Regions from separate parts of the Bradyrhizobium sp. CCBAU 051011 genome, predicted to be linked through region 1. Evidence: riboswitches for the same ligand, from Rfam matches in the RefSeq annotation. Region 1 holds a riboswitch; each other region holds the start of a gene.
The links. Region 1 has a riboswitch for cobalamin ahead of ACH79_RS24580 (TonB-dependent siderophore receptor). Riboswitches for the same ligand answer to the same signal wherever they lie in the genome.
Positions count from the first base shown of each region.

Region 1 (8,072 bases):
GCACCACATATGGAACTGGCTCCACCTGGCGGGGCGCCGGTGCCGCGACACGGCGTGTCGTACGGGTGTTGGAAGTTTGCGGCCTGCGATTCGCCTGTCGCGCTCTTGGCTGCTGTGAGGGAGCATCCACCGTCACCGGCGGCAGATTGCCTTGTGCAAACGCTTTCGGAACGCCGCTCGAAACATCCAGTGAAAGCGCGAGATAACTTACCGCTCCCAGCGAAACAGCGCGCACAACATTTCTGGCAGCGACTTCATACGTCATACTTCCACCCCAAAAGCCCACAAGCAGGTCCGCGCTCGTTCTAACTTCCGAAGTGGAAACAGCGAGTAGAAGCTATCTAATGTGATGCTGCGTGCGCACAGCGGATTGCATCAGTGGCGATAGAGCAACACCGCACTTTCTAATTGTTCTAAATTCCTGCGCGAAGATTTTTCGGACACACGTTTCAACGAAGGAATTTCGTTCGTACGATTCCACACGCCATCATGCTTTGAATCTTTCTAATTTTTATCAGTTCTAATTTGCTGCGTGATCGTCAAACGCGACGGATGACCATCATCACTGCGGCCTTGCATATGTTCAAACGTTTCAATCCAACAGGTTGCGCAGGGTCCGCATGAAGACTCTCGCACCAATTTCAATGAGCTCATCGGGAAAATCATAGTTCGGCTCGTGCAGGCTGGGATGCTGCTCTCCTGCGCCAAGGAAGAACATCGCGGCCCTGGATCGCGCGTTGAATCGTCCAAAATCCTCGGACCCCCGCATCGGAAGGCCTTGCGCGGAATGTCGCACGTTTTCTGCATCGAGCGCGGCTTTTAGATGCACAACTGCCTCCGCATTGTTCAGGCAGTGACTGAAAACGTCGCGATAGGTGATTCTGACTTGCAGCCCCTCGCTCGCCGCCACGCGCTGCACCAGATCTTCCGCCTGCTGACGCATCAGCTCCATCGTCGAATCGGTCAGCGTCCTCAGCGTCACCCAGAGTTCGGCCTGACCGGGCGAGATGCCGAATGCCGGCTCGCCCAGCCTTGCATGGGTAACCGTCACCATCGAAAACGCTTGATCCAGATCGCCGCCTCGTCCCAGCGCGGTGATTTCGTTCAATAGCGTTGCAATGGCCCGTTGCGGCGAAACGCCGAACTCGGGGCTGGAGGCATGCGCGGTTCGCCCGGTCAGAACGATCTGCATTCCGCGCGACGCACAATTGACGAGACCTTCGGCAATTGAAACTTGCCCGAGCGGAAGGCCCGGCAAATTGTGCAACGAGAAAACAAAGTCGGGCTGCACCTCATCGAACTTCGCATCGGCAAGGACCGCCGCGGCACCGGAGCCATTCTCTTCAGCCGGCTGGAACAGCAGCATGGCCCGTCCTGCTTCGGCCGCTGTCGATCCAGGCCCCGCGCGACCGCCGCCAGGATAGTCATGTGTCCGTCATGCCCGCAGAGATGCGCTTTGCCCGGCACCAATGACCGATGCGCCAGCCCCGAGGTCTCCTGTATCGGCAATCCATCCAGCTCCGCTCGAAGCATGATTGTCGGGCCGGGCGCGTCCCCCTGATAGATTCCGAGTACGCCATGACCGCCAAGCCCTGTAACGACCTTGTCGGCGCCTGCTGCATGGAGCAGCGCCTGCACGGCCGCCGCGGTCTTTTCTTCCTGCCCCGACAATTCGGGTTTACTGTGAAGTTCCCGGCGCCATGCCATCAGCTTGGTCAGATCGTGTTCAGTCAGGAACATGGGCAGCTCTTGCTATTGATATTTGGCGAGACAGACAGACCAGACTTGAGCATCGATGATTACATGATCAGCGAGGCAACATACATTCAGATGTTTCCTTGCAGATGTTTTCCTAAAGCGACCGCAAGACATTCGCTATCGATGGCGGGTAGCGCCTCGGGATCAAGGATCGCCTCCTGCAAGGCGGTTGAAGCTATTCGTGAAGATGGACTGCCCCTATGAAAAAGATCGGATTTCTCTCCTTTGGTCATTGGACCGCTTCTCCACAATCCCAGACACGCTCAGCCGCCGACACGCTCCTGCAGTCGATCGACCTGGCCGTTGCGGCCGAGCAGTTGGGCGCGGACGGCGCTTATTTCCGCGTCCACCACTTCGCCCGCCAGCTCGCCTCCCCCTTCCCCTTGTTGGCTGCCGTCGGCGCGAAGACCAGCCGAATCGAGATTGGCACGGCCGTGATCGACATGCGCTATGAGAACCCGCTCTACATGGCGGAAGATGCCGGTGCGGCCGATCTCATCTCCGGCCAACGTCTGCAGCTCGGCATCAGCAGAGGATCGCCTGAGCAGGTGATCGATGGGTGGCGGTATTTCGGCTTTCAGCCGGCCGATGGCGAAAGTGATGCCGACATGGGGCGGCGCCACGCAGAGGTCTTCCTGGACCTCTTGCGCGGCCGGGGTTTCGCGCAACCAAATCCCCGGCCCATGTTTCCCAACCCGCCCGGGCTGCTGCGTCTCGAGCCGTATTCCGAAAGCCTTCGCGAGCGGATCTGGTGGGGTGCCGGTTCGAATGCCACGGCAATTTGGGCGGCAAAGCTCGGCATGAATTTGCAGAGTTCGACGCTCAAGAGCGACGAGACCGGAGAAGCCTTCCACATCCAGCAGGCCGCTCAGATTCGGGCCTACCGTGCTGCCTGGAAAGAGGCTGGCCATGCACGAGAGCCGCGGATCTCGGTCAGCCGCAGCATCATCGCACTCGTGAACGACCGCGATCGCGCGTATTTCGGAAGCGGAGGCGAAGGTGAAGACCAGGTCGGATTCATCGACGAAAGGACACGGGCAATTTTCGGGCGCAGCTACGCTGCCGAGCCGGATGCGCTGATCGAGCAACTAAGAGCGGACGAGGCGATTGCCGAAGCCGATACCCTCCTCCTGACCGTCCCCAATCAACTCGGGGTCGAGTACAACGCCCATGTAATCGAAGCAATTCTCACTCACGTCGCACCCGCTTTGGGATGGCGTTGAGCCGCTCTCTTTTAGAGTAAGCGCCACGCTGATGTTGCAGTCGTGGGGAGGCGCGCGATTGACAGCTCTTTCAAATTAAAATTATGGTGAACATGACGGTTCTCCTTCGGGAGATCAAAAGGGAATACGGTGCGGGGATCTCCCCAACGCCGTGGCTGCCCCCGCAACTGTAAGCGGTGAGCCTTCGCCAAATGCCACTGGGCCTGCGGGCCTGGGAAGGCGGCGATAGGCAACGACCCGCAAGCCAGGAGACCTGCCGTCAGTCGTGGTCACACGCGAGCACATTGGGCGGGGTGTCCTGGTGGGTGTTGAGCCGTTCTCTTCTCGAGGCAGCGGCCAAACTGCGTTCGCGGTGACGTGCCACGTTATCGCGAGCCATATTGATGAATTCCCATACGATCTTGGCGCCGCGGCACCGCCGGGCGTTTCTCAGTTCGATTGCATTCTCCTGCCTGCTTCTTCCCGCTGATGGCTGGGCACAATCCGGAAGGCCGAACCAGACGCTCGACCCCGTGGTGGTGCATCCGTCGGCAACGCCGCCGAATGCCCGCAGCGTCCGACGCGGCGCTGCTAGCCGCGCCGCGCGTCTCCGCCAGCAACGCAACGTGGCAGTCCACGGCGCTACGCCGGTCGCCACGCCGACAGGTCCGGCCTTCGCCGCACCGACGCTCAACCTCACCGGCACCAGCACGGCTGGCAGCCGGCTCGGCCTGACGCGGCTGCAGACCCCCGCCAGCGTGGAGGTGATCTCGGCTGAAACCATCGCCGAGCGCGGCCAGCAGAATATCCTCGACGCGGTGACGCAAAACGCCACCGGCTTCACGGCGAGCCCGGCACCCGGCAATGGCGGCGTCTCGTTCAATACCCGCGGCTTCACCGGCCTCGGGTCCGTGATGACGTTGTATGACGGCACCCAGCTTTATATCGGTGCCGGCACGGCGACGTTTCCGTTCGACACCTGGTCGACCGAGCGCATCGAGGTGCTGCGCGGCCCTGCGTCGGTGATGTATGGCGCGGGCGCGGTCGGCGGCGCCATCAACGTGGTTTCGAAACTGCCGTTGTGGGTCCCTCGCAACCAGGCCGAGGTCTCGCTGGACAGCAACATGACGCGGCGAATTGCCGTGGATAGCGGCGGGCCGGTCAGCAAGGACGTCGCGTATCGGATCACCGCCGCCGGCAATCTGTCGGACGGCTGGGTCGATCGGGACAACACCTCGAATGTCGCCCTTCATGCCGTGGCCCAGATCAGGCAGAACGAAGACGTCACCTGGACGCTGTCCACGGACTACGGCGACCGCAATCCATCGCGGTACTTCGGCACGCCGTTGATCAACGGCAAGCTCGATGAACAGCTACGATTCAAGAACTACAACGTCAGCGACAGCCACATCCGCTACCAGGATAGCTGGAACCAGGTGAAGACCGAATGGCAGGTCGCTGATGGAATCTCGATTCAGAACACGCTCTATTATTTGAGCTCCAAGCGACACTGGAAGGACGTCGAAAGCTACGCCTATAATCCCGCCACCGGCCTGATCAATCGAAGCAGTTACATCGAGATTTTTCACGATCAGCAGCAGTTCGGCAATCGCATGGATGCGAAATTCCGCGGACATGTGCTTGGCATGGTCAATGAGTTCGTCGCAGGCTACGACGTCAACAGCATCAATTTTACTCATACCAACAATTCGCCCTATGGCGGCTTGTCATCCGTCAACCCATTCAACTTCGTTCCAGGCGTATTCAACAGCCCGAACGCCACGGTTCCCGGCTTTGGCAGCGTGACCAACCAAAACGCGCTGTTTGCCGAGAACAGACTGTCGGTGACCGAGCAGCTATCCTTGATTGCCGGCATCCGTCAGGATGAGCCGACAATCACACGCACCGACTATGTCTCGCCCGCCAACAGCTTCGAAAAGTCGTTCTCCTCGACGACCTGGCGCGCGGGTGCGGTCTATACGCCCGTCAAGGATCTCGCTTTCTATGGCCAGTACTCCACCGCGGTCGATCCGGTCGGCGGGCTCATCTCGCTGTCCGCCGCAAACAAGAATTTCGACCTGGCAACCGGCAAGCAGATCGAGGTCGGCGTCAAGCAATCTTTCCGGGGCGGCCGCGGCGAATGGACTCTGGCCGGCTATGAGATCGTGAAGAACAGCCTGCTCGCACGCGATCCCAACATTCCGTCGCTGACCGTTCAGGTCGGCCAGCAATCATCGCGTGGCGTCGAAGCATCGGTCGGCCTCTTGCTCGACTATGGCTGGCGAATCGATGCCAACACAGCCTTCCTGCGCGCGAAGTATGACGACTTCGTGCAGGCGGTCGGCGGCGGAAGCGTGAACTATGCCGGCAACGTGCCTGTCAATGTGCCGCAGAACGTCTCCAATATCTGGGCGACATGGGCCTTTGCACCGAACTGGTCGGCCAATGCGGGCGTGCAGATCGTCGGCAAGACCTTTGCGGACAATGCCAACACGCTCACACGTCCGGCCTACAACATCGTCAATGCCGGTGTGCAGTGGAAGCCCGATCTCAATACCACCGTGTCGTTTCGCGTCTACAATCTCTTCGATGAGATTTACACGACGTCGGGCGGCACCACTCAATGGCTGCTCGGAATGCCTCGCACGGCCCAGCTCGCCGTCAACGTGAAGTTCTGAGCGTGTCACGCGCCCTGAAACGCACGCTCCGGCGGTGGCTGTATATCGGCCACCGCTGGATCGGCATCATCACCTGCCTGTTCTTCGCCATGTGGTTCATTTCCGGCGTGGTGATGATGTATGTCGCGTTTCCCGGCCTTTCCGACAAGGAAAGGCTGGCAGCGCTTCCTGATATCCGATGGGAGAAGGTGGCGTTGTCACCGGACGACGCAATGAAGCAGGCTGGCGCCACCCGCTATCCGCGCGATCTCCGGCTTTCGATGCTGGCCGACGAGCCCGTATATCGCATGACTGCCTGGGACGGCACGCGGCAGGTGATCTCTGCCGCCAATGGCCGCGCCATCACCAACCTCTCCGAAGGACAGGCGTTGGCGATCGCGCAATACCACCCCGCGAGCAAAACACCGCAGCTCGAAGAGATCGTTGATCGCGACCAATGGAGCGTGACTGCCCGTTACGATCCGCTGCGACCGCTTTATCTGATTGCGCTCGGCGACGATGCCAGTACCAAGCTCTATGTCTCCTCGCGCTCCGGCCAGATCGCGCTCGACACCAGCCGCACCGAGCGCGTCTGGAACTGGCTCGGCTCGATCCCGCACTGGATCTATCCGACCGTGCTGCGCAAGGACGGCCCGCTGTGGCGGCTGGTGGTGCTGTGGATCTCTGGCATCTGCATGATCGTCGGCGTAACCGGCATCTTGATCGGCATCCTGCGCGTGCGGCTGAGGCAGCGCTATGCCAGCGACAGGATCACACCGTATCGCGGCTGGATGGCATGGCACCACATCACCGGCCTGATTGCCGGCATCTTCGTGCTGACCTGGATGTTCTCCGGCTGGCTTTCGCTCAATCCCGGCGAGTATTTTTCCGGGCGCAACACAACGCGCGAAGTTCTGCAACGCTATGCCGGCCATGACATACCGACCATTGCGGCGAAGCTGCCAACGCTGCAATTCGGCGCGACTGAAGCGCGTTTCGTCTGGCTCGATGGCAGCCCGATGATCATCGTTGCATCACGTGATGGCACGCAGACGCCACTGGATGTGACATCGGGCGAATTTGCAAAGCTTTCGCAGGATCGCCTCTGGACTGCCGCAGCAAAACTGCCGCCGCACGCTCACATCACGGAGCGATTGACCCTCAAGGAATACGACACTTACTGGTATGCACATCATCATGACCGCGAACTGCCGGTGTTGCGTGCGGTGTTTGATGATGACGCAAAGACGTGGTTTCACATCAGCCCGGTCACCGGCGATATCATCGGCCGCGTGGACAGCAGCCGACGCACATATCGCTGGTTGTTCAACGCGCTGCACAGTTTCGACTTTCAACTGTTCCTGATGTACCGCCCGGCTTGGGACATTGTGGTGTGGCTGCTGTCGATTCTGGGCGCTATCGTCTCGGTGAGCGGCGTCGTTATCGGCTGGCGCTACCTGCGCGGCTAAAGCGAATCCGCTCCGCTGGGCTGAACTCCGGAGTTACCGTTGCATCAAAGCGACAATCCAGTTTGCTGGCGGGATGATATCGACGCTTTGGCGTTCGAGCCGGACAACCATCGCGGCTTCTGCATGGTGCATCGGCTTGCCTTTCGAACGCTACTGCAGTTTTTTCCGGAGCCTGATGATTGCCTGGCCTTTTTTCGCAACCAGGAGCGCGCCTTCCGTGCCGCGGCGGCGGCCAAAATTGCTCGAAGAGAAATTGCGCGCGGGGTCAATTTTCACCTCACCAGCCGGGACGTAATCGAACAAATGGGCAATTAGGGGTCGCGAAAGACATTCGTTTCCGCTAGAAATGCCTGCTTCCTTGGAGAACCGTCATGCAACAGACTCGTACCGCTGCCAGTTTGCCGATCGCCAGTCATGACCTGAGCGTGGTCTACCAGGCAGCTCTCGCCATGGCTCTCGGTCTCTTCATCGTGGGGTTCGTCGGTTTCTCCCATATCGATGCCGTCCACAACGCCGCGCACGACGTCCGTCATTCGAATGCGTTTCCCTGCCACTGATTTGCGATGTCGATTTTTCGTTCGATTGTCTTTTCCGCGGTCTTGAGCGGACTGATCGGCGGTGCCGCGGTCACTGTCCTGCAATACTTCAGCACCGTCCCGCTGATCCTCAAAGCCGAAACCTACGAACACCAGGCGCCGGAAGCCGGTGTCAAGCCGACGGGCGAATCCACCAAGGGGCATGCGCCCCATAATCACGCCTCTCACGAACATGAGGCCACCGCTTGGAAACCAGCCGAAGGATTGCAGCGCAACGGCCTGACGGCTGCCGCCAATATTCTCACGGCAATTGGATTTTCGCTCTTGCTGGCCGGCTTCTATGCCATGCGCGGCGGCGTAGACCGGCACGAAGCACTGTTGTGGGGCCTAAGCGGCTTTGTGGTCTTCACCGCCGCGCCGGGGCTTGGATTGCCGCCCGAGCTCCCGGGC
Region 1 is NZ_CP022222.1:5,270,382-5,278,453, reverse strand. It holds gene ACH79_RS24595 (TonB-dependent siderophore receptor) at 1-265, opposite strand, end outside; partial or broken gene ACH79_RS24590 (amidohydrolase) at 593-1,671, opposite strand; gene ACH79_RS44130 (hypothetical protein) at 1,579-1,962, shown strand; gene ACH79_RS24585 (LLM class flavin-dependent oxidoreductase) at 1,959-2,981, shown strand; cobalamin riboswitch at 3,061-3,257, shown strand; gene ACH79_RS24580 (TonB-dependent siderophore receptor) at 3,365-5,638, shown strand; gene ACH79_RS24575 (PepSY domain-containing protein) at 5,641-7,086, shown strand; gene ACH79_RS24570 (hypothetical protein) at 7,126-7,401, shown strand; gene ACH79_RS24565 (CbtB-domain containing protein) at 7,458-7,643, shown strand; gene ACH79_RS24560 (CbtA family protein) at 7,650-8,072, shown strand, end outside.

Region 2 (8,072 bases), 3.5 Mb from region 1:
GTGTGACTTGCGGCCCGGCTGGGCGGGCTGAAAATATAGGCAGGCCGTTATTTGTCCATGAATGCAGCTGCATGGCTGCCCCGGCGGAGGGCAGGGGCGTGCGAATGGCTCAGGAAATCGGAAGACAAAGGCGGCTTGGCGCGGCAATGATCCGATATGCCTGATCCCGCTAAGCCGCTCCGGGTGCTCGTCTCCGAAGGTTCCAGTACCTCGTCCCGGGAGGCGGTGACTATTCTGGGGCTGTCGGGCCATCACGTCGAGGTCTGCGATCCCTCGCCCTGGTGTCTTTCGCGGTTTTCTCGCTTCGTTCGGAAATTTCACCGCTGTCCCGGGCTGCGGAATGACCCGGCCGGTTATCTGGCCCTTATCGAACAGCTTCTGGCCGATGGAAAATTCGATGTTCTGCTGCCGACGCATGAGCAGGGATTTTTATTTGCGCGGGTCGCGCACCGCATCGCGGGCCGCGCCGGGATCGCGCTGCCGGATTTTGAGAACTATCGGCAAGCGCATAGCAAGGCCGGATTCAGCCGCGTGCTCGATCGGCTGGAGGTGCCGCAGCCGCTGACGCGGATCGTCACATCGGCTCAGGCTGTCCGTGACGCGATCCGCTTTCCGGCCGTCGTGAAAACTTCCGTCGGCACCGCGAGCCGCGGCATCTGGTTCGTGCACAGCGCGGACGATTTCGAAGGCGCGCTGCGCGATCTTGCGGCCAGCGATGCATTCACCAGCGAAGTGCTGATGCAAGACCTCATCGCAGGCACCACCGAGAAGGCGCAGTCGGTGTTCTGCCGCGGCCAACTGATCGGCTTTCATGCCTATCGGCAGGTGGCCGCGGGTATCGGCGGCGGCGAGGCCATCAAGCAGAGCGTGAGCCGGCCGGTGGTGCGGACCTATCTCGAGAAGATCGGACAGGCGCTCGACTGGCATGGCGCGCTATCCGTTGATTATCTCATGCGCGGCGATAACGATCCGCCCTTGCTGATCGATTGCAATCCACGGCTGGTCGAGCCGATGAATGCGTATCGATCCGGTGTCGATTTGGTCGGGCTCCTGCTTCGGATCTCGCTCGGCGAAACGCCGGAAGCATTGCCCGCAAGTAGCAACGGCGTGCTTACGCATCTGGCGATACAGGCGTTGCTCGGATGTGGGGCGCGCGGCGGCACGCGGCGCGACATTGTCAGGGAGTGCCGGTATCTCGTTGCGAGGAGAGGGCCTTATGCCGGCAGCAGCGAAGAACTCATGCCAGTGCAGTTAGACTGGCTCAGTGCCGTGCCGCTGGCGATGACGGCGGCATTGCTGCTGGCCTCGCCGAAGCTCGCGGTCAAACTTGCGCGGGGCGGGTTTAGCGCGCATATGCTTGATCTCCGAAGTATCCGGGCGATCGAGGGGGAGGAGCTTGACTAGACACAGCCCGTCATCGCCCGGCTTGACCGGTATTCCGCGGCGCCGACGTTGTACGGAAAGTCTCGGCGTACTGGATCGCCCGCCTTCGCAGGCGATGACACCTTGGTATGCTGCGCTCACAACGGCTCGTCGTCATTACCCGTGCGGTCGCGCTTCGGCGTTGCGATGTCGCCGTCCTCATAATCCTCGTCCTCGGCCGGAATGCGTTCCGGCTTCTTCGGCTTGTCGTCCGCTTTTTTCGGAGGTTCGTTCTTCCTGCCCGTTCCGTCCATGTGATGCCTCCTGCCGGATCAATCGGCGTTTGCGCTGCGCGCCGACTCAGGGTAACGGCATGACCTCAATCTGCCGCGTTTGGCCGGCATCCTAGCGCCGATCAGACAATTCTTCCCGCCCTTTTTGCGGCTGCAGCCCGAAGGGCCTTACATGGAGCCAGTATGAAGAAGCCCCGCATTGCGCTGGATGAACCGCAGCCGCGCAAGACCATCCGTGCCGACAAGGCGCCAACCTCCGGTTACTCGCTGGTGGTCGATGGTCACTTCAAGTCGCATCACGATACGGTTGAGGCGGCGGAGGAAGCGGGCATGGCGTTGAAGAACCGCTTCCAGATGCTGCAGGTGCAGGTCTACGATGCCGAGAACAAGACGCGATCGCTGATCGATTGGCCGGGGCCGGCGTAACGCACCGGACTTTTGCGCGGCTCGCTCAGATTCGCCGTCCGCCGCTTTGCTGGTTCGCCAGCCAGTCGGAAAGGGCCGGGGCCTTCTCCGCCGGCTTCCGTGCCTTGGCGGCGCGCGCCTTCTTCGTCGCGGGCGCGCGCGGCGGCTCGGCAGCTTCGCGCGCCAGCCGCAATGCCCTCAACCTCGCCATGTTATCGAGCGTGGCTTTCGTGGCGGCTTCCCGCTCGGCCATCGCGGACTTGGCGGCCTCGGCCGCCTTTGCCGCCCGGTCGTCGCGGCCTTGATCGTCATTCGTCATTTCAAGTCTGTCTCAATCTACTATGTTGTTTTTGACCCCAGGCCCACCCGAATCTGTTTAGGAATCGGCGGCAGCTTCGACATTCGTTGCTGTCACGCCATTCGAGTTGCCACAGAAATCGTCGAGAGGTTTTGCGGCTTCATTTATCACGGGATCTGATCACAGAAAGCGTTATTTTTGGTCGAAAAGATGTCGCTTTCTTTCCAAATCAATCATGCCCGTGCAGTTCCGCTCGCCAGGGTCGCGCGAGAACTCGGCGGTGGCGCCGAATGTGCCGAGGCTCCATTGCGTATCGGGATTGGATATTTCCCGCTGCAGAAGTTCGGTGGCCGCGGTGCTCATTGCAATCAGCGGAATGGACGCGGTTCGGGCATGAAAAAGTATTCTCCCCGGCAATATGTCGAGGAGAATACCTTCTCGTCAGGTCAGGAAAAGCCGGCCCGGCTTCGGCCGAACCGGCGGCTCGGGTCAGAACGTCGCGCCGGCCTTCACCATGAAGGTGCGGCCGGGGAGCGGGTAGGCCGAGAAGCGGCCGGGCGTAAACGAGCTTGCGATCGCGTAGTCATAGTAGAGTGCGTTGAACAGATTGTTCACGCCCACCGACCAGAAGAAGCGATCGTACTGTCCGCTAAGCTTCAGATCGGCGGTAGCACTGGCCGGAATGGGCCGCTGGGTGTTGGCTTGGTCGTTGTCCATGAAGCGCTCGCTCCAGGCACGTACGGTGGCGTCGAACACCAGGTAGTTCTGCCAGATATTCCAAGTCACGCCGCCCATGGCTGTATAGCGGGATACCAGCGGGACGTCGTCGCCTGCGAACGGCCCCTCGCGAAAGACAGCGCGCGTATAGGCCATGCCGCCGCGGAGCGTCACCGTATCGCTGACACGCAGCGAGGCGCTGGTCTCGGAGCCGTAGCGGCGGGTCGGATCGAGGTTCACGTTGAAGAACAGCGCCGGGATGAAGTGGATCTCGTTCTCGAGGTCCATGCTGTAGATGCTCGATTGCATCTGGAAGCCACCGCTCTTGATGCGGAATCCGCCCTCGATGTCGTGCGAGGTCTGGGTCTTCAACTGGAAAGTCCCTGGAACGAAGAAGGGACCGCTGGAGACGCGCTCGTCGACGGTCGGGGTTCGGAATGCGCGCGCGGCGCGGCCGAATACCGAGAACACGCTGTTGAAGCGATGCTCGAGGCCAACATGCAGCGCGTACTGTGTTTCGTTGCTGTCCAATGGAGAGGCCGCGGGGCTGCAATTGAAGAACATGGCGCAACCGGGTGCATTGGGATCAAACCGATCCCGGGCACTCAGGCTGGTATTTTGAACCCTGGCGCCATAGGAGAAATCGGTCGTCGGCAATAGGCCGACCGTGTGCTGCCAGTAGCCGGCCAGCGTCTGCTGCGACAGGTCGTAGATGTGGGTCGGCGCAAGGCCTTTGAACGCTCCGCGGTCCTGATTGAATGTCGCGTCGTAATAATCGATGCCGGTCAGGATCTGCGAGGGAATTCCGAAGATCGAGTTCTTGATGCTCAATCGCGGCGTGATCGACCAGGTCAGCAAGGATGCGTCGTTATAGGTGGAGGAGAAGCTCGGAAGTGGCGAGGCAAACGGTACAGCGCCGAAGAAACCGCTTTGCGTGTCCTTCTTCCGAACGCCGCCGTCGACAATCAGGTCGACGCCATTCATGATTGTCTTGGTAAAGCCGGTGGTGGCGCTGGCGCCCTGCTGGTTGCCGTAATCGAACGGCGTATTGGTGCCTCTGCGATCGGTGACGAGTTGATCTAGTCCGATGGAGGGATCGACGGTGCGTCCGCCCGGGAAACCGAGCTTCTGGTCGTCGCCGGTCACCGTAAGGAAGGCCTTGAGGTCCGGTGTGGAATAATTGAGATTGCCGACCCCGTTGCGCTGGTCGAGGGCGTTGTTGACCCGGTAACCGTCGGACTTGATGGCGTTGCCATAGAAGGACGTCGACCAAGGTCCGTAATTGGTAGCGGCCGAGACATTCGCAAGCCGTTGGTTGAACGAGCCGGCGCCGGCCTCGGCGCGCATGGCAACAGGAGGGCCGCCGACGCCGTCCTTCAGGACGATGTTGACGACGCCGCCGACCGCGTTGTCGCCGTAGAGCACCGCGCCGCTGTTGCCGCGGGTGATTTCAATGCGCTCAATCGAATTGAGTGGAATGGTCGAAAAATCGACGCCGGCCATGTCGATGTCGTTGAGCCTTCGGCCGTTGATGAGCACCAGCGTATTTGAGGTCGCGAAAGCGCCGAATCCGCGGAGGTCGACGCTGGTCTTGGCGCCGTTGACGCCGCCATACAGGCTCGTCAGTTGCACGCCGGGCGTTTGCGCGATGATTTCCTGCAACGTTTGTGCGGGCGAATGCGCGATCTCTTCGGCGGTAATAACGGTCGACGCCGTGCCGACAATACCTGAAAACTGCCGGCCGCCGCTGCCGCCCGCGCCTTGCGAAGCACTTTGCGATGAGGCGCCCGAACCGGTCCCGGCTGCGGGCCGTGTGCCGGTCGGGGGCGCTGCCGCCGGCACGACGCGGCGCGAGGTCGATCCTTCATCATAGGTCGGTTTGGCGCGGGTCCGATTCAGGTCCGTGGGCGAGGTTATCTCGATCGGCGGCAATTGCTCAGGCGGCGTCTGTGCCGCTGCGCCGGAAATGCCGAGCGACACGATCGGTATGAGGAAGCTGGAAGCAAGCCAGACGCGGCGGCGCGTAGCGGCTCTGTTGGTGGAAGACATGGTTCAGACCTCGGTATGACGTCAGTGGCACGTCACAGCGAACCAAGTCTCACCGTATGCTAACCGAGCTTAGGTGAAGCTAATGTCTGTACTCCCCGACCGACATCTTCGCGTGTGACCACGGCTGACGGCAGGTCTCCTGGCTCGCGGGTCGTTACCCCATCGTCGCCTTCCCAGGACCGAGAGCCCAGTGGCGTGTGACGAAGGATTCGCCGCTTACAGTTGCGGGGGCAGCCGCGGAATTGGGGGATTTTCCCCGCACCGCATTCCCTTTTGATCCCCAAAACGGGAACCGTCGGGAACTATGGTAGAAGTCTGTCAAAGTCTGAGTCAATCCGCCCCAGCGCGCCGAGCGATCCCTACTGGACGAGTGCGCTATTTTTGCCGCATGAGCACGCGTGCCCGACCGTCTGTACCGGAGCGGGCAAAACTGCTTTAGGACGATCGATGAGTGTTGAGGCCGTAACCCTGACCAACGAGATTGCCACGCGCCGGCGGATCGGCGCGGTGGCGGCGCTTTCCGTCCTCGTTGTGTTCCTGATGCTGATCTCGCTTGGCATCGGGCCGGTGCGGCTGTCGCCGCTTTCAGTGGTGCAAGCGCTGTTGGGCGCCGGCAGCGACGTATCGCAGGTGATCGTGCGGGAGATCCGCCTGCCGCGCACGCTGCTGGCGCTCGCGATCGGCGCTATTCTTGGCCTGTCGGGCGCTTCGCTGCAAGGCTTGCTCCGCAATCCACTGGCCTCGCCCTCGTTGTTCGGCGCGCCGCAATCGGCCGCCTTCGGCGCCGTGCTGGTGATTGCGCTGGGGCTGGCCGATGTGCGCTCCTACGCGCTGCCGGTTGCGGCGATCGCTGCGGCCTTCGGTTCGGTGTTTGTGCTGCTCACCATCGCCGGCCGCAATGCCGGGCTGCTGATCCTCATCCTCTCGGGGCTCGCGATATCGAGTTTCGCGGGTGCTGCCACCGCGCTGGTGATGAACCTCTCCAGCAATCCCTTCGTGGTGCTGGAGATCGCGTTCTGGCTGTTGGGCTCGCTGGAGGACCGCAGTTTTCAGCATGTGATGCTGGCGTTTCCCTTCATCATTGCCGGCGCGATCATGCTGTTCAGCCAGCGCCATGCCTTTCGCGCGCTCAGTCTCGGCGAGGAAACCGCGCAAAGCCTCGGCGTCGATGTCGGCCGCCTCCGGCTGTTCGTGATCTCGGGCGTCGCACTCGGCGTCGGCGGTGCGGTCGCGGTTACCGGCACCATCGGTTTCATCGGCCTGGTCGCGCCCCATCTGATGCGGCCCGTGATCGGTCACGATCCGGGGCGGCTGTTGATCCCGAGCGCGCTTGCTGGCTCGGCGCTGCTGCTCGCGGCCGATATCGCGGTGCGCATCATTCCCTCGACCTCGGATATCAAGGTCGGCGTGCTGACCTCGATTATCGGCGTACCGTTCTTTCTCTATCTGATCATGCGCGAACGCCGCGCGCTCAGCGGAGGCGTTGCATGAGCGAGACATCATTGCTGAGCGCAAGGGAGTTAGGCGTGCGGCTCGCCGGCCGCGTCGTGCTGACTGACGTTTCGCTCGCGCTTGACGCGGGACATCTGGTTGCCCTGGTCGGGCCGAACGGCGCCGGCAAGACCACGCTGTTGCGCTCGTTGGCCGGGCTGATCCCGTCCGAAGGCGAGATCGCGATCGGCGGTCAAACACTGGCCACGCTTCCGCTGCGCGAGCGCGCAAAACGCTTTGGCTACCTGCCGCAGGGGCATGTCGTGCACTGGCCGCTGCCGGCGCGCGATATCGTAGCACTCGGCCGCTATCCGCATGGCGCGACCGATCCGGCACGGCTGTCGCCGAAGGACGCGGAGGCCGTGCTGCGTGCGATGCAGGCGGTCGACGTGCTCGAATTCAGCGATCGCCGCGTCACCGAACTCTCGGGCGGCGAGCGCAGCCGCGTCGCGCTGGCCCGCGCGCTGGCGGTGGAGGCGCCGGTCATCCTGGCCGACGAGCCTACCGCCTCGCTCGACCCGCGGCACCAGATCGACGTGATGCAGAATTTGCGCGCGACCGCCGACAAGGGCGTGCTGGTCATCGTGGTAACGCACGATCTTGGGCTCGCCGCGCGATTTGCCGACCATGTGCTGGTGCTGCGCGAAGGCCGGCTGGTGTCGCAGGGCGCCCCGGCAGAGGCGCTGTCCGAACAGGTGATGGCGGATGTGTTCCGGATCTCGGCCTATCGCGCGGAGTATCAGCGCGAGGCGGTGATCGTGCCCTGGGCGGATGTCTGATGCGGCGGCCGGCACTTTTAGCGGTGGCGATGGCGCTTGGGTTGCCGGGTACAGCGCCTGCCGCCAATCTGCCGCGCCTGGTGTCGATGAATGTCTGCACCGATCAATTGGTGCTGATGCTCGCGGACCCCCACCAGATCCTGGGATTGAGCCGGTTCTCTCGCGACGGCTGGCAATCGCAGGCGGGCGACCTCAGCCGCTATCCGGTGCTATCGGGCGGAGCCGAGGACGTGCTGCTGATAAAGCCCGACATCGTCGTCGCCAGCGCGTTTGACAAGCGCTCGACACGGGAGTTGTTGAAGGCGAAAGGGCTTCGTCTTGCCGAACTCGCCGTGCCGCGAACCCTCGATGAAGCGAGGCAGCAGATCCGCGAGGCCGGCGACATCACCGGGCATCCCGATCGCGCGGCGGCGGAAATCGCGCGGCTTGACGCTGCGCTTGCGCGCGCCCGTCAGGCTGTTTCGGAGCGGCATTATCGCGTGCTGCCGCTGTCGCGACGAGGCTGGGTGGCGGGCAGCGACAGTTTTGTCGGTTCGCTGCTGGCCGAAACCGGGCTGCGCAGCGCGGCCGGCGATCTTGGTTTTGCCTTCGGCGGCTTTGCTTCGCTGGAGGCGATCGTGAATTTGCGGCCCGATTTCCTTGTGGTTTCGCAGGCCGGCGATGTCGCGCGCGATGACG
Region 2 is NZ_CP022222.1:1,792,181-1,800,252, reverse strand. It holds gene ACH79_RS08655 (hypothetical protein) at 157-1,404, shown strand; gene ACH79_RS42905 (hypothetical protein) at 1,521-1,676, opposite strand; gene ACH79_RS08650 (hypothetical protein) at 1,839-2,081, shown strand; gene ACH79_RS08645 (hypothetical protein) at 2,107-2,379, opposite strand; gene ACH79_RS08640 (hypothetical protein) at 2,551-2,721, opposite strand; gene ACH79_RS08635 (TonB-dependent receptor) at 2,848-5,124, opposite strand; cobalamin riboswitch at 5,236-5,436, opposite strand; gene ACH79_RS08630 (iron ABC transporter permease) at 5,572-6,615, shown strand; gene ACH79_RS08625 (ABC transporter ATP-binding protein) at 6,612-7,394, shown strand; gene ACH79_RS08620 (ABC transporter substrate-binding protein) at 7,394-8,072, shown strand, end outside.
Region 2: another riboswitch for cobalamin. It lies ahead of ACH79_RS08635 (TonB-dependent receptor); the one in region 1 lies ahead of ACH79_RS24580 (TonB-dependent siderophore receptor).

Region 3 (8,072 bases), 3.2 Mb from region 1:
AGGTGTTTTCGCCATGGCAGCGGCTGTGTTCGAAGCACTTGAAGTCTCGTCTCAATGGCATGGGCTTGCAATCCGCGTTATGCCCGGCGTAACTGCAATGCTGGCAGCCGCCGCGCGCGCCGGCGCGCCGCTCGGCCACGATTTTTGCGCGATCAATCTCTCCGATAATCTGAAGCCGTGGTCGATGATCGAGAAACGCTTGCGGCTTGCCTCCGAAGCCGACTTTGCGATCGCGATGTACAATCCGCGCTCAGTGAGCCGGCCCGAGGGTTTTGAACGCGCGCTCTCGGTGCTGAAGGAGGCAGGTTGCGGCGAGCGCCTCGTGATCTTCGCCCATGCGGTCAGCACGGTCGCGGAGCGAATTGAAACCGTGATGCTGCGCGAGGCACGGCCCGAGATGGCCGACATGCGAACCCTTGTCATCGTCGGTAATTCGGCAACGCGCCGCGTCGGCCGCTGGGTCTATGCACCGAGGCATGCCCGATGACGGAGCCATTGCATGACCTCCGCCACGCTTTCGACTCGGGGCCTGTCAGGCAATTCGGGCCGCTTGAGCATCACGACGGGAAGGCCGAGCTCGCGCGCGGCGTCGATCTTGGCGCGCGCGCCCGCTCCACCGGAGTTGCGGGCAACAACCCATTCGATGCCGCGCGCACGCATCATCTCCAATTCGCCGGCGAGGGTGAACGGTCCGCGCGACACGATGACATCGACGTCCGGAAACGGCAGTGGTCCATCGGGAGGATCGACAAACCGCAAAGTGTAGGCGTGCTGCGGCCTGGCGCTGAAAGGTGCGATGTGCTGGCGTCCGATCGCAAGAAATACCCGCGCGCGATTGTTCGGCAATGCTGCCGTAGCGGAGGAGATATCCGCGGCCTCGATCCAGGTGTCGCCGGTCCCTTTTGCCCAGGGCGCGCGCTCGAGCGCGATCAGCGGTGTTCCGGTCATCTCGCACGCTGCAACCGCATTACGGCTCATTTCGGCCGCGAAGGGATGGGTTGCATCGACAAGGTGCGTTATTTCCTCGCGCCGAATGAACTCGGCAAGGCCATTCACGCCGCCGAACCCTCCGATGCGGGTCGGCAGCGGCTGGTTCACGGGGGCGCGGGTGCGACCTCCATAGGAATAGATCGCATCACACCCCGCGCGCGCCACAGCGTCTGCGAGCAGATTGGCATCGCTTGTTCCGCCCAGAATGAGGGCGCACATCATGCATGATCCCTGGCTGACGATCATCGGCATTGGCGAAGATGGCCTTGCCGGCCTCTCGGATGCAAGCCGAAAGGCGCTTGCGGAAGCCGAGACGGTGTTTGGCGGCGAACGGCATCTCGCGCTGGCAGGGATTTCCGACCGCGGCCGTCCCTGGGCGGCGCCGTTCGAGACAGATTGCGTGCTGGCCTGCCGCGGTCGTCCGACGGTGGTGCTCGCCTCGGGCGATCCGTCCTGGTACGGCGTAGGAGCCAGTCTCGCGGAACGGCTCAGCAAGAGCGAATGGATTGCGCATCCCGCGCTCTCGACATTCTCGCTTGCCTCGGCGCGGCTCGGATGGCGGCTCGAATCTGTCGTCTGTCTTGGAATCCACGCGGCGCCATTCGAACGCCTGGTGCCGCATCTGACACATGGAGCGCGCATCATTTGTCTCGTGCGCGACGGCAAGGCGCCCGGCGATCTGGCCAAATGGTTGACGGCGCGCGGCTGGGGCAATTCACGGCTATGGACGCTCACCGCGCTCGGCGGTCCCCGCGAATCCGTGGCGCAATATCGGGCCGACAGCTACGCCGCAGATGGCGGCGCGGGGCCGGTGGCAGTTGCGCTGGAAACCAATGGACCGCACGGCGTTCCGCGCAGCTCCGGCCTTTCAGACGCGCTCTTCGTGCATGACGGCCAGATCACCAAGCGGCCGATGCGCGCGCTCGCGCTTTCGTCGCTGGCGCCGAGATCCGGCGACAGATTATGGGACATTGGCGCCGGTTCAGGTTCGATCTCGGTAGAATGGGCTCTCTGTGGTGGCACGGCGATCGCCATCGAAGCGCGGTCTAATCGCGTAGCGAATATCCGCGGCAACGCGGCAACCTTCGGTCTGACGCATCGGATCGCCATCGTCGAGGGAATAGCGCCTGATATCCTCTCACGCCTTGAGACACCGCAAGCCGTCTTCATCGGCGGAGGGCTCGACGCTAGGATGTTCGATGCGGTGTGGTCGCGCATTGAGCCGAGAGTAAGGGTGGTTGCGCATGCCGTCACGCTGGAGACCGAGGCGCTACTCTCGGACCTTCATCAACGCCACGGTGGCGAGTTGATGCGAATTGAGATTGCGCATGCGGGTCACCTCGGCCGCTATCGCTCCTGGGAGGCGATGCGGCCGGTCGTGCAATGGAGTGCAGTCAAGTGAAGGTCGCAGGTCTGGGGTTCAAGCGGGAGGTCACACTGGCTGCGCTGCGCGAAGCTCTCGCCGCCGCGGGCGGTCCTGAAGGTCTCGCGGCAGTTGCAACTGTCAGCGACAAGGCCGAAACCGCCGCGCTCAAATTGCTGGCGCGCGAACTCACCGTGCCGATCCGGCCTGTTTCGGCCGATGTCCTAGCCGGCATTGCCACGCCCACACAGTCAGAATCCATCAAGGCGAAGTTCGGTACGGGCTCCGTCGCCGAAGCCGCAGCGCTTGCGGTCGCCGGCCGTGGTGCGCGCCTCGTTTCGACGCGGGCTGTCTCGCAGGATCGGACGGCGACCGCAGCGATCGCGGTAGGAGACGCCGAATGACGGTGCACTTCATCGGTGCCGGACCGGGAGCAGCTGATCTGCTCACCTTGCGCGGTCGCGATCTGATTGCCGCCTGTGCGGTCTGCCTCTATGCCGGCTCTCTCGTACCCGAGGGCGTTCTTGCCCATTGCCCAAAGGATGCACGGATCGTGAACACCGCGCCGCTGTCGCTCGACGACATCATGTCGGAGATCGTCACCGCGCATCGTGAGGGCAAGGACGTCGCGCGGCTACATTCCGGGGATCTCTCGATCTGGTCGGCGATGGGCGAGCAATTGCGCCGCCTGCGCGCGCTTCAAATCTCCTATTCAATCACGCCGGGCGTGCCGGCCTTTTCCGCCGCCGCGGCCGCGATCGAGGCCGAGCTCACGCTACCGGATCTTGTGCAATCGGTCGTGCTGACGCGGATGCCGGGCAGGGCGAGCGCGATGCCGCAAGGCGAGAAACTCGCCACCTTTGCCGCGACCGGTGCGGTGCTCGCCATCCATCTCTCGATCCATCTGCTTTCCACGGTGATTGATGAGCTGACGCCGCACTACGGAGGAGACTGCCCGGTTGCAATAGTCTGGCGCGCAAGCTGGCCGGATCAGCGCATCGTCCGCGCCACGCTCGGTACCTTGGACTCTGCTGTAAGCACCGAGCTCGAGCGCACAGCCGTTATTCTGGTTGGCCGCACACTGGGTTCGGAAGATTTCGGAGAGAGCCGCCTGTATGCCGTCGACTATGACCGCCGCTATCGGCCGCTCGGGCCGACGCCTCGCTTTCCGGAAGGCTCGTGATGACGGCGAGCCTCGTCATCTCCGCGCCTGCATCCGGGGTCGGCAAGACGACGCTGACGCTGGCGCGCGCCTATCGCGATCGCGGGCTGAAGGTCCAGTGCTTCAAGAGCGAGCCCGATTATATCGATGCGCGGCAATTGCCGATCCGGAATCAACGACCCTATTTATATGGGGAAGCGACACATTCCCGGCGCTCGCGGCAAAACTGATCGAGCACGGTGGCTGCCGACACGCCGGCGCTATTTGCGAGTCTCTTGGCCACGCCGAGGAGCGGATTGTCCGCACCACGATTGCGAAGCTCGCAGAGCAGCTAGCGCAAACCGGCGCCGCAACGACGGCGCCGATCATTCTTTTCGGCACGCTGGCGGGAGAGACCCGATGATGACGCTGTCGCCCGATCTCGCGAGCCCCTTGACGTCTCCTCGTCGGAAGGAGCACACAGAGCAGGCATGGTGCTCGAAGCGGCGCAAAGCGCCAGAGCATAATTGGGAACGGGGAAGGGCGGACCTGAATGCGGCGCCCAAAGCCCGGCCGCCCCCGCGACTGTAAGCGGTGAGGGGCTCCGATCCGCCACTGGCCGTCAGGCCTGGGAAGGCCGGGGACCGGTTTCGAACCGCGAGCCAGGAGACCGGCCCTGCAGTTTTTAACGCTAACGCCGTCGGGTGTGACGGCAGAAGGGACTTAAGTCATGCATATCGAACCAGGTATCGTTACGGGCGCCAAGCTCGTGCTGAGTTGCGCAACCGGTGCCGTTGCCGCCGGCTGCGCCTTCAAGCCCGTGGTCGAAACCGTGCGCGCGCAGGGAATTGTTTCGCTGGCGGTGCGCACCGTCGCAACAACGGTCCTGGTCTTCTCGTTCTTCGAACTCCTGCCGCATTTCAGGGTCGGGGTCTCGGAGGTGCATTTCATTCTCGGCTCGACGCTGTTTCTCCTGTTCGGCGCAGCGCCAGCCGCGTTCGGGTTGGCGCTTGGTCTTCTGCTGCAGGGGCTGTTCTTCGTGCCGACCGACCTGCCGCAATATGGTATGAACGTGACGACGCTGCTGGTGCCCTTATTTGCGATCCAGGCGCTGGCCGGGCGGATCATTCCTCGCAACACCGCCTATGTTGACCTGCAATATCGGCAGGCACTTGCGCTTTCAACCGCCTATCAATCCGGCATCGTAGGGTGGGTCGCCTTCTGGGCGCTGTATGGTGCGGGCTTTGCGGCCGAGAACCTCGCCTCCATCGCGTCTTTCGCCGCTTCTTACGCGCTCGTCGTGGTCATTGAACCGCTGGCCGATCTGACCGTGTTGGCACTGGCGAAATCGCTGCGAGGTGTGACTGCCGATGGTCTTGTTACCTATCGGCTTCACAACGGCGCCTGAAGATGACGTGCGGGCGGTCGCAAGCCGCGGCCGCCCCCGTTTCATAACGTAATGCTGACACTCTCCCTGATAGGCATTGGCTGCGGCGATCCCGAGCAGCTCACGCTTGGGGCGATCCGCGCGATCAATGCAGCTGACTTGGTGCTGATTCCGCGCAAGGGCCCGGTGAAGTCCGATCTCGCCGACCTGCGCCGGCTGATTTGCGCGCAAGCCCTGACGAACAGCCGCACGCGCGTTGCTGAGTTCGACGTGCCCGTTCGCGATACTGCGCAGGAGAGCTACCGCAAGGGAGTGGAGGAATGGCACGACGCCGTCGCCGTGACCTGGTCCCGGGCAATTGCGGCGCATCTCGGTGATGACGGGCGCGTTGCCCTGCTGATCTGGGGCGATCCTTCGCTATACGACTCGAGCCTGCGGATCGCACAAAGGCTTGATCCGTTGCCGATAATCGAGGTCGTCCCGGGCATCACGTCGATCCAGGCGCTTTGCGCCGCACATTCACTGCCGCTGAACGACATTGGGGAGCCTTTTCTCGTCACCACCGGACGGCGGCTGCGCGAATGCGGTTGGCCATCCGGCGCCGACACGGTGGTCGTCATGCTCGATGGCGGCGCCGCGTTCCAGTGGCTCGATCCGAACGGACTACATATCTGGTGGGGCGCCTATCTCGGGATGCCCCCGCAAATCACCATGTCAGGTGCGCTCGCAGAAGTGGGGCCAATCATCGTCGCCGCCCGACAGGAAGCACGCGCCAAGCATGGCTGGATCATGGATAGCTACATCATCAAGCGCGTGTCGTAGCACTCGTGCGAAGGCTGCTGGCATTGCGGCGTCCCGCGGCAAGCGCCTTCGCACGGCTTCCAAATGCGCCCGATCGCTGAGATCGGCCGGAGCGCCCGAAGGGGAGATCGTTCCTTCGATAGTATTGACGACTACCGCATGCCGGACCAACCAAAGAAAGGCTTCCCATTTCCATCCCTATATCTCCGACGCTTATCAATGCGAGAAACATCTTTAACATTCGCCCGCGGAGGCTTTACCGCGAAGACTGATATCACGGCCGGAGAAGAATGCGTACTCAACACCTCACGGGCCGCCGACCTGCAACGAAGGCGCGTTGCCTCGCGTAAGGCGAGTTTCTCATGACCGTGCTCGTCCCTTCTCGTTAAAGCGACGGGGATGGCGCTTGCGCCGAAGGTAGCAACTCGTTGCGAGCGTGGCGGTCGTCTAACCAACCTGCGCAAGCCAATTTCCGAAAGAATTGCCGGGGCGTCGCCATAGCGGCGACCGAGAAAAAGAGGCCGCTTGTAATGAACAAGCGGCCCAAGTCTAGGGAGGAAACGCCCAAGGAGGGCTGCGATAGCGCATCGCGCTACCGTGGTGCGTATATGCGTTGGCGGAGCACAAAACGCAAGAGTTGACTTCCGGATCGGCATCAAAGCGCACCGCTCACGCCTCGGGGTGAAGCCGTTTGCAGTCACCTGCTATTAACTCAAAGCATCCGGCACTCGCGGAACAGCTCCGAAGCCTGCGTTATGGCGCGTGGCGAAACTGAGTCGCGCCGGCGGCTCAGAGTTCAACTACCAAAGGAGACGACAATTCCTGGACAAAAAGCGAGCGAAGAGCAGATCGTAAGCCGAAGGTTCGTACAAATTCGTGCGAGGCCCCTCAGGTGAGACTTGAATCGCACGTAGCGTCAGGTTGTACGCTTTCGAAGCAGTGTTTCCGACTCAGCGAATGCGGCCGCCGAGAGGGATCGGGCTTCTTTACTGTGGCGAGCGCGCGCTTAGAGATCTTACACTTGATCTCGGACCCCTGAAGTCAGAGGGTGATGCTATTCCCAAGACCATTCGCCAACTGCCACGGAGCTCCGGAAAGCTGGAAAATACCGCCAGAGCCCGGCAACGCCCATAACCCTGGCACCGCCGTACTGCGGGGCTTCTTTATCGCTGTTATGCGCACTTCAAGCAGTTCTGGCCCTAACTGGTTCAGGGCGAGTTCGACGTGCGCATCGAAACGGTTGCGAGATCGAGGGATGTTACGACCGTGGTGTCGTATTCGGCGTGTCCGGTTGCAGACGCGTATGCTCGAAAAGCGACGCGGAGGTGCAAATATTCGCTCGCCGCGAAGCGAAGCACATAGTTTTCACTCTTCAAGCAAGGCCCGCACGACGTGCTTGGTGGCATGTGCATTGCTGGGAAGGACCCACACGATCATGCCACTCTCCCAGTCGTAGGCGCAGGAGTTATATGAAACCTACTCAATTGATCCAAATCAGCACCGGAGACGCCGTACTGAGCCGTCGGGCTTCGCAACGCACGAAGGCGCATTGGCCGCGATATCCGCCTGTCCTCGACAAACTGTACTCATCCCGCGCGCCTCGCCGGCGCATCGCTAGGTGCGATCTGACCTGCGTCGAGTGACGGAGACGAATGCAGTTCGCTGATCGAAATGCGCTTCTCAGCAAGGAGCCAAAGAAGAAATTGATGTGACGACGGCCGCAGATGTCATCGCGGCTTCTCTACACACGAAAATTAGTGGGAGTCCGCAAGCATGAACGCGCCGAGCTATCGGACGCAGATATTTTCTCATCTGACCGATAGTATTGATCGCGGGCAGAGAACGCGCCCGCTTGGGCTTCTCAGCAATTTGGTCACCGATCAGCTCCCGCACTGCATTGCCGAGATCAAACGCAGTAAACGGCCAGATGAAGGGGTCAGGGATCTTGGACGCAGCATTAACGGGATGATTGCATCGGCCGACTATGAGGTGCAGCTGCTGAATCTGCCGCAGCCCGAGCTCGCGATCGCCAAGACAGACATCCACTATCTCGTCAACTGTGCTTATCAGATGTCAGCGTTTGCTGGTCTTCATCCCGTAGAAGCGGAGTTGACCATAGGAGAGGAGTTGAGCCGTCTTGCCCGATTAAGTTGTGATCGGAAGCCTAGCATTGAGGTCCTCTCGTATGAAGATATGATCCTTGCAAACCCGGTGCAGAGCGATCCACGCGTATATTGCCTCGGCGCGGCCGGGGTCGAAGAGCGAGATTTTTGCTTGGGTCACCAACTCATCGAGAGCGATCTACAGCTAGCAATCGATGCTCTACTTGAATTACGTGACACGGCTGACGCTGACGCTCGCCAATGTCTTGCGGTATGCTTAGAGCGTCT
Region 3 is NZ_CP022222.1:8,517,844-8,525,915, reverse strand. It holds gene cobJ (precorrin-3B C(17)-methyltransferase) at 1-487, shown strand, start outside; gene ACH79_RS40120 (cobalt-precorrin-6A reductase) at 463-1,212, opposite strand; gene ACH79_RS40115 (bifunctional cobalt-precorrin-7 (C(5))-methyltransferase/cobalt-precorrin-6B (C(15))-methyltransferase) at 1,211-2,392, shown strand; gene ACH79_RS40110 (cobalamin biosynthesis protein) at 2,389-2,757, shown strand; gene cobM (precorrin-4 C(11)-methyltransferase) at 2,754-3,536, shown strand; gene ACH79_RS43485 (hypothetical protein) at 3,536-3,745, shown strand; cobalamin riboswitch at 3,970-4,188, shown strand; gene ACH79_RS40100 (energy-coupling factor ABC transporter permease) at 4,225-4,902, shown strand; gene cobF (precorrin-6A synthase (deacetylating)) at 4,954-5,703, shown strand; gene ACH79_RS40090 (hypothetical protein) at 7,456-8,072, shown strand, end outside.
Region 3: another riboswitch for cobalamin. It lies ahead of ACH79_RS40100 (energy-coupling factor ABC transporter permease); the one in region 1 lies ahead of ACH79_RS24580 (TonB-dependent siderophore receptor).

Region 4 (8,072 bases), 3.3 Mb from region 1:
TCGGCCATCTCAAATCCGAGCATCGCATGGGGCGTAACTACCTGTGGCACCGCCAGGGCGATGCCGCCAATGCCGTTCTCGCCGCAGCGGGCTACAACTTCCGGCGTCTCATCCGCTGGCTCGAGCTCTTGTTGCGCCAGTTCCTCGCCCAGCTCACGGTCCGACTTCAATTCGTCCCGAGTTGAAATCCGGCGTTCTTCACGGCCGACTAATTATCACGGGCCTGATAAAGCCCGCAGCAGCTCCCACCACCAATCAAGCTGGCTTTGAACAGAGCAGGATCGCCACGAACAACCTTTTTCTGAAGCCGATTCTGCCATCGCACTTTTCTCGTAAGAGCCGGGCTCTCCCCCAAACGCGGCGCGGGTACCTGACATATGATCGTTGCGCCCCTGGTTCAGGATCGACGCCGCGCTCGGCGGGCCCGCGGCGAAGCGCGTCGCATCGCAAAACTGCGGCCGGATGAGGAAAACTAAGGAGGTGGCTGGGTGTTACACTAATTCCTCACTCTGCCAGGATGCGATTTGATTTTATGTCTCGATGGGCGGGCTAATCGGTTCGCCGCCCTGCGCGTGGTCCGCGACGGAACAACGGAAGCGGAAGCGCGGTTCCACCTCACCAATCCGAACTCTGGAACATTGCGTTCGTTTGGACCTCGTCCAGATCAATCCAACTTCGACCATCATGTTGGAGAGACGATTGACGATTAGCCAACGACTGGAACGAATCGCGCCTACCACGCCACGGGATTATCGTTCGCATATCTATTGCTGAGATCGAAGATTGAAGGTGCATTAAGGCAGTCGCCTAGGAGATCGGGCGAGAAACAGCATCCGCCGTGGCGCAATCCTGCAGCGCTCGCATTACGTCCTTCCTCGAAATGATGCCGACAAGCCGCTGCTCGCTGTCGAGCACCGGCATGCTGCGAACGCGGTGGTTGATCATCAGCTCCAGCACGCGGGTCAACCTCGTTGACGGCGCGACATAAATAAATTCCGCCCTCATCAGATCGACGGCCGTCCGCTGCATCAGGTCGGGGTAGCGCGGGAGGATGCGCGCCGGGCTGAAAACGAAGCAGGACAGGTAGTCAAGCTTGGACATGATGCCGACCACATGCGATCCGTCCATGACCGGATAGGCATTGAAATCTTCCTTCTCGAAAAGGTTGCCAAGTTCGCACACCGTCATATCGCGCCAAACCGTCCGAGGCTCTCGCGTCATGTAATGGGCAACCGTCTGTTCGAGAAAATTGTACAAGGCGAGCCCTCGCTGTCGATTAGGCTATTCAAGCACGCGAGGTTAGCTGGTCACATTGAGCGAGCTCAAGTCGAACGAATTCAGGTTGCCCGATGTGAATAAGCAGGCGCTCCGACCCCGACGCATTCCGGCAAGTTGACGAAGATCAATCGATGTCAGTCGGGAAACTAAACCTGGCGGTTCATTCTGGACGGGTAAAGCAAGATCATATGTATGTCGCGCATTATCGCTCGATTTTATAAGAATGTCCTCGGCGAGAACGGCCAAGTAGTGTGACATCTGTGAGGGCATAGTGGGCTTGGATGTCTTAGACAATGCGCAGGCTATAGATCTCGCCAAACGAAAGTTTTTGCGAGATGCACGGCGTTCGCGATTACACGTTGCATGCCAACCGACTCGAGATAGCGCCTGCCGACTTTATCGTAAACTGGAGTACGAGGTATGCCGCAAGCTTGGTCGAGTGCGTGATTCTCGCGCTGTCGGGTGTTGGCCACTCCGGTAGCATAGTGCAGCAAGTTCTGTTCGCAGACCAATATCGTGTCGGAGAAGCGAAAGGCGCTCTGACGCCCTCGCTAATAAGCCTTCGTATGGGCCGGGATGAATCTGCCCAAGTCTCTATGATCAATCGATCACGACCTTTTCGGCTCGACCACGTCCCGTCCTGTGGTCTACAGCGGTTTCATAGCTGACGCGGTCGCCTTGCTTGAGCGTTACACCGGGCGATAAGCTGCTCACGTGGAAGAAGAGGTCTTCACCACCGCTGTCAGGCCCTATAAAGCCGTAACCCTTATCCTCCTTAAACAGCCTCACCTTGCCTTTGGGCATGTTCTTCTCTCCGAATCACTTCAATCAAATCGCGTATCAGATCATTTAAACTCGACGCACCTGCTCGCCTCAAGTGATTTGTGATTTCCGGAACTGTGATTAGCGTTAGTGCGCTAGCGCCGCGCCTTCCGTCTGGAAATCAGGCGAACAGGATAGAAGGCGCAGAACGAACAACGGCCTGGTGCTGTTCACGCCTTCAGAAGGCAGGAAGAGCTTTGGAAGCGCATCACGACAAGGACGCTCCGCTACGGAGCTATATTCTTGCCTACTTTGCGATTAGCAATAGACTCTGGTTCATCGGGTTTGCGACCTTACGCCAAAGTTTTCTCCGATGCCGTTTTCGCCCTGGCTGTCGGATTTGCTCTGTTGGGTGGGGGATAGCGACGGAGGTGGCGTGGAGCGCCGTGGGTAGCAGCAGTGCAGCCAGTAATCTCTCGCGACGCCTTCGACAATGGCACCTACTGATGAGCCCAGCGATCTTCCAGCGCGAAAAGGTCGCCTTGTCTCAGGTGAACGAAGACGATTGGTTCGCCCGCGAGACGAGGAAGCGAAAGCGCCCTCCGGCCTGACCTCACATGACCGGGCAAGACGATACGAATCGTCCGGATCCGCGTCGACCATTCGCAAATCGTCCGACGCTTCGCCGTTCCGGTTCCCAAAGTCGGCAAACACTCAACTCAATAACTCAACCCTCCAGCAGTACCGAGATGGATCGAGAGCATTTCGTTCCCCTCGATCGTTTGAGCCTTGCTTCCGACCAACTTCAGGATCGTTTTCTCGCCACCACGCTACATCGCTCCCACCAGCGATGAATCAGCAACAGGGCCCCTCTTTTCCAAAGCGGACGCATTTGATTTAGAAAACGCATCGGCGCCCCCTGTGAAAAAAGACGTCGGAGATCGGCAACTGGGATCAGGACGCCGCCCGCAATTCACGGGCAGCCGCGACCATATTGGTTAGCGCGGGACGCACCTCCTCCCATCGGCGCGTTTTCAAGCCGCAATCGGGATTGATCCAGAGCTGCGCATCGGAAAGCCGCTGCCGCGCCAGCGCAATGAGATTTTTCATCTCGGCTGCATCCGGGACGCGCGGCGAATGGATGTCGTAAACGCCCGGTCCGATCTCGTTTGGATATTTGTAGCTCTTGAAGGCATCAAGCAGCTGCATTTTTGACCGTGACGTCTCGATCGAGATGACATCGGCATCCATTGCCGCGATCGCATCGATGATGTCGTTGAACTCTGAATAACACATATGGGTGTGGATCTGGGTCTCGTCGGCCACCCCAGCCGAGCAGATGCGGAAGCTGTCTACTGCCCAGCCGAGGTAGGTCTTCCATTGTGACTTGCGCAGCGGCAATCCTTCTCGGAGCGCAGCCTCGTCAATCTGGATCATCATCGCGCCGGACCTCTCCAGATCGATCACCTCGTCACGTATCGCGAGCGCGATCTGATGGCATGCTTCGCTCCGTGGAATATCATCACGGACGAATGACCAGTTCAGGATCGTCACCGGCCCAGTCAGCATCGCCTTCAGTGGCTTCTTGGTCAGCGATTGCGCGAAGCGCCACCACTCCATCGCCATCGGCGTCGGCCGGGAGACGTCGCCAAACAGGATGGGCGGCCGGACATATCGCGAGCCGTAGGACTGAACCCAACCATGCTTGGTGAATGCGAAGCCGGACAGCCGCTCACCGAAATACTGCACCATGTCATTGCGCTCGAACTCTCCATGCACGAGAACGTCGAGACCAATGTCTTCCTGCCAGCGCACCGCACGCGCCGTCTCCTCCTTGAGAAACTGCTCGTATTGTGCGTCGCTCATCGTTCCCCGGGAATGGGCTGCGCGGGCGTTGCGAACCTCCAGCGTCTGCGGGAACGATCCGATCGTCGTCGTTGGAAATGTCGGCAATCGGAACCGCGCGCGCTGAACCTCGGCGCGCCGGGCGAAAGGACTGTGACGACGCCGCATGCTGCCATCGATTGCAGCCATTCGCTTGGCGACGTTCGCATTGTGAACGTTGGGTGACGTTTCGCGCGCGACGGCCGCGGCCTCCGAAGCCTCAAGTACATCCGCCGCTTCCTCCCATCCTTTAGCCAGCACGCGGCCCAGCGTTGCGAGTTCTCCGATCTTCTGGACGGAGAAAGCAAGCCAGCTTTTCACATCGAGATCGAGATCGGTCTCTAGTTCGAGATCGATCGGGACATGAAGCAGCGAGCATGAGGGTGCAATCTGCACGCGGTCCTTGCCGAGCCTTGCGATGGCAGGTTCGAGCCGGTCGAGCACCGCTGGAAGGTTCGAACGCCAGACATTGCGGCCATCGACGACTCCGAGGGAAATGACAAGATCCCTTCGAGCGTCGGCGACAATCACGTCCAACTGCTCCGGGGCGCGGACCAGGTCGATGTGAAGGCCCGCAACCGGCAACGTCAAAGCGGCTTCCAGGTTATCGCCGATCGTTCCAAAATAGGTAGCGAGCATGATCTTCACGTCGGGAACCTTTTTCGCCAGATAGGTGTAGGTCCGGCGCAGCGCGTCGCGTGTGGCAGCATCGAGGTCCAGGACCAAACATGGCTCGTCCAGTTGCACCCACTCGGCGCCCCTTAAGGTGAGTTCGCGGAGAACGTCTACATAGACCGGCAGCAGCCTATCGAGAAGCAACAGCGTATCGAATGCAGGATCGGCGCTCTTGCCGAGCTTGAGAAAGGTGACCGGACCAACAAGCACCGGGCGCGTCTGATAACCCAGGTTTTTCGCTTCTTCGTACTCCTCGATCGGCTTGCGAGAGGAAAGCGTGAAGGTCTGATCCTTGTGATATTCCGGCACTATGTAGTGATAATTGGTGTCGAACCATTTGGTCATCTCCTGCGCTGCCGCGCTGTGCTCGGCGTGACCGCAATTCGCGTCATGGTCATCGCGCTGCACGCCCCGTGCCATCGCAAAGTAGGTTTTGAGCGAAACAGGGCCTGCACTCCAACCGTAAATTTCCGGAATGGCACCGACCATCACGCTGGTATCGAGCACATGGTCATAAAGCGAGAAGTCGTTTGAAGGAATAACGGTTACGCCGAGCGATTTCTGCCGCGCCCAGTTGGCGGCGCGAAGCGCAGCCGCGGCCTCAAGAAGCTGCGTTTCGTCAGATTTTCCGGCCCAATAGCTCTCGAGCGCGAGTTTGAGTTCGCGGCGCGGACCGATGCGCGGCGTACCGAGGGTAGCGACAGGAATCGAGAGAAGAGACATAGCTTCAACCCCATGTTGGGAGCAAAGGCCATGGCGGACGCGTGCAGAAAAGCCGCGGAAAGCGGCAACTGCTTGGCGCACCACCGGGACACCCCGCCCGTGGACGAATATATTGTCGGGCCAGGTCTCCTAGCTCGCGGGTCGTCGCCGCTATCCGACCTTCCCAAAGCCGCGTGGCTTCAGTGGCTTCTATTGGACAGCGGCTCGCCGCTTACAGTTGCGGGGGCAGCGCCGGCATCGCACCGGCTTCCCTCTTAGCTCCGGATCCATCCGGAGAACCTCGACATCTCCGATTACCTGCAAGAGGACTGTTCCGTCAACCTCTCGATAATTCTTTGTGCGGTTCGGAGCGATTGTCTGGAGAACGGAGGCATCTAGCCTCGTCGTCGTGTGGCCCGATCGTGGCATAGAGTTGGGCGCACGTCTGGATTCGATCGACAATCATGTGGGTGCGGCGGTTGCGCGATCCCAGCTTACACATCTTCCTGCGCCTTATTCGCCACCCGCAGCGCCGACACGAGCCAGATCGCCATTGATTAGTTATTTCGAATTCTGCCGCCGCAAGAAACGGCGTCTTGCCGAAGGCGGTCACATTGGCGAGCAGCGGCACGCCCGGCATCCGCTCGGCAAAGGTTCGAATTTTCCGCGGTGGTGAGCGCCGCAGGAAAATCGGTAGGCGGCCGCCTCCAACTCTGCACGCGCCTACATGCTATATCGCGAGGCACACCCATATCTTGCCGAAACTTACTGTCGCATCGCCGTACCCATGCGCTGACGTAGCCATTGACCGAAGGTTGCCCACCTCCGCGCATCTCTATCGCCTGCATCGGCTCAGCGACCACCTTGGCCAAAAACAGCCCGTTCAGGCACGACTGCCGCATCACCTTCCTGGCCCGTGCTTGAAAGTTACGGGCACCCCCGATCTCGTGGCCTTCGAGCGGCATGTCATCCATTCTGTCGTCTGCGGACTCGAACCGTCCACCGTCGCACTCCGAAACGACCATTTTGGCCGCGCCATATCCGCGTGATGCTTCGCCATTTGCAGGCCATAGAGCAGACATCGGCAGCGCTTGCGGCTTGCCAGTCGGCTTCGGACCAGCTCGGTCCGGCGGACGCTGACGAGCCATCGATGCGCTACGTTGACATTCCCATAGGCCTGTAGCTTCTCACGATTCTGAACTCGCAGCGCACGTCACGTACAGGCTTGTAATAGATCACCGAGACCCGTGATGAGTGTCGCCGAAACGACATCCCGCCTGAACAAAGAAGGGAACGGTGACCTCCTTAGGTATCCGGGCTTATCGCGGTAGACCGACCGATACGTCGAGCTGAACGATGCGTCCAGCTGATCATCTTTGCACAAAAGATGCGAGACATGTACAAAAATTACCGCCAAACCGCGCAAGAACTCAAGTATTCGATCACTTCGCGCGACTAGAGACGAATAAAAAAGCGTCTCGTAACACTGATGCTCTCACAAGCTTGGAGTTCTCGGTGAGTGATCGATCTACTCATCTCGATGCTCCTTCAGCCGCCCCTTGGGGCGTTCCTCCCTGACTTGGCCGCGCGTAACATTCGCGCGGCCTTTTTTCTGCATCCGGCAAGAGATTGATTTGCAGGATCTCAATGGCTCTGACCGCAAAAACGCATGGTGCGAGCAGGTTCTCGCAGATACAGGTCATTAGCCTCGGCGAACAGTTGTTCGTAAATGCCGGCGTACGGTCACCCATCCTAATTTCGAGAAGAGGACGCCTCCGCAAGACGGGCGATTGACGTCCTCGTAATGTAATAAGCCGCCTCCGCGTCTTCAGGCGCGAGCGGCTCTGAAGAAAACGTGCGGTCGGGTCCCTTCAGGCGGACTCCAGAGCGTCGCTCATGGATGTCGACCACGAAATCGGCCACGTGCAATCAATGGTGAGTCGCCTGATCGGTCGGAACAGTTCCACGACCAATTAGTTTCGCCGCGCTTTGTCATCTGAGACCGTCGGTCTTATACGTCTATCATACCGTTCCGCTAGGTCCAGCAGCCTTTTTCTAATGAAAGGGTCTGCCTTGTCCGCTAGATCGCGAATGATCTGGGCCCGGTCCTTTAAAAACTGCTCATCCACGAAAACACCTATTCAGTGCAAGTCTACATATATCTTAGCACACTCCCGTTTGGTCGGCTTTCATTCCCTGCACCTCGGATCTACGCATGACATTAACACTCCGGGGGTGAGACCGAGATGGTCCTCCGGCGTTCCGCCAGAAGCAAAGCATGGGTTTGCCTGTCTGCGCAGCAGCCGCATCAAGGGATAATTCCCTAGGCCATGCTGACAGACGCTGTCTTGCCGAATCCCAGGCCGACATTGCCAACACTATCTCCGACCAGGATACTTCGACGATGGATCGGCCATGCGTGCCGTATCATGCGTACGCGGCGGCCCAGGCGACACGACGTCCCTCCACCATTCACCGCTGCAGCATTGGAATCGCGACACGTTCAAGGAGGCTGCTCTTAACTTTGACTTATTATAGATCTCGATCGATCGCTTGCCTCGTATCCCTGCAGTCAGTGCTTCCTATGGAAGTCGAGAGAAAACTGTCAATGCTGGCAAGAACGATCTCGTCTCCAAAATTGGGAACCCACGCACAAACGTTAACAGTCGCGCATCCATCTCCGTCACTAGTTCCCCGCGCCGCGTCCGGGGACTGCTCACGAAGGCTCCTGTTCCGACACGGACGGATCCAGCAAACCAAACGGGATCCAG
Region 4 is NZ_CP022222.1:8,536,655-8,544,726, forward strand. It holds gene ACH79_RS40165 (IS5 family transposase) at 1-185, shown strand, start outside; gene ACH79_RS40170 (CBS domain-containing protein) at 808-1,257, opposite strand; gene ACH79_RS40175 (cold-shock protein) at 1,879-2,082, opposite strand; gene metE (5-methyltetrahydropteroyltriglutamate--homocysteine S-methyltransferase) at 2,995-5,322, opposite strand; cobalamin riboswitch at 5,424-5,620, opposite strand.
Region 4: another riboswitch for cobalamin. It lies ahead of metE (5-methyltetrahydropteroyltriglutamate--homocysteine S-methyltransferase); the one in region 1 lies ahead of ACH79_RS24580 (TonB-dependent siderophore receptor).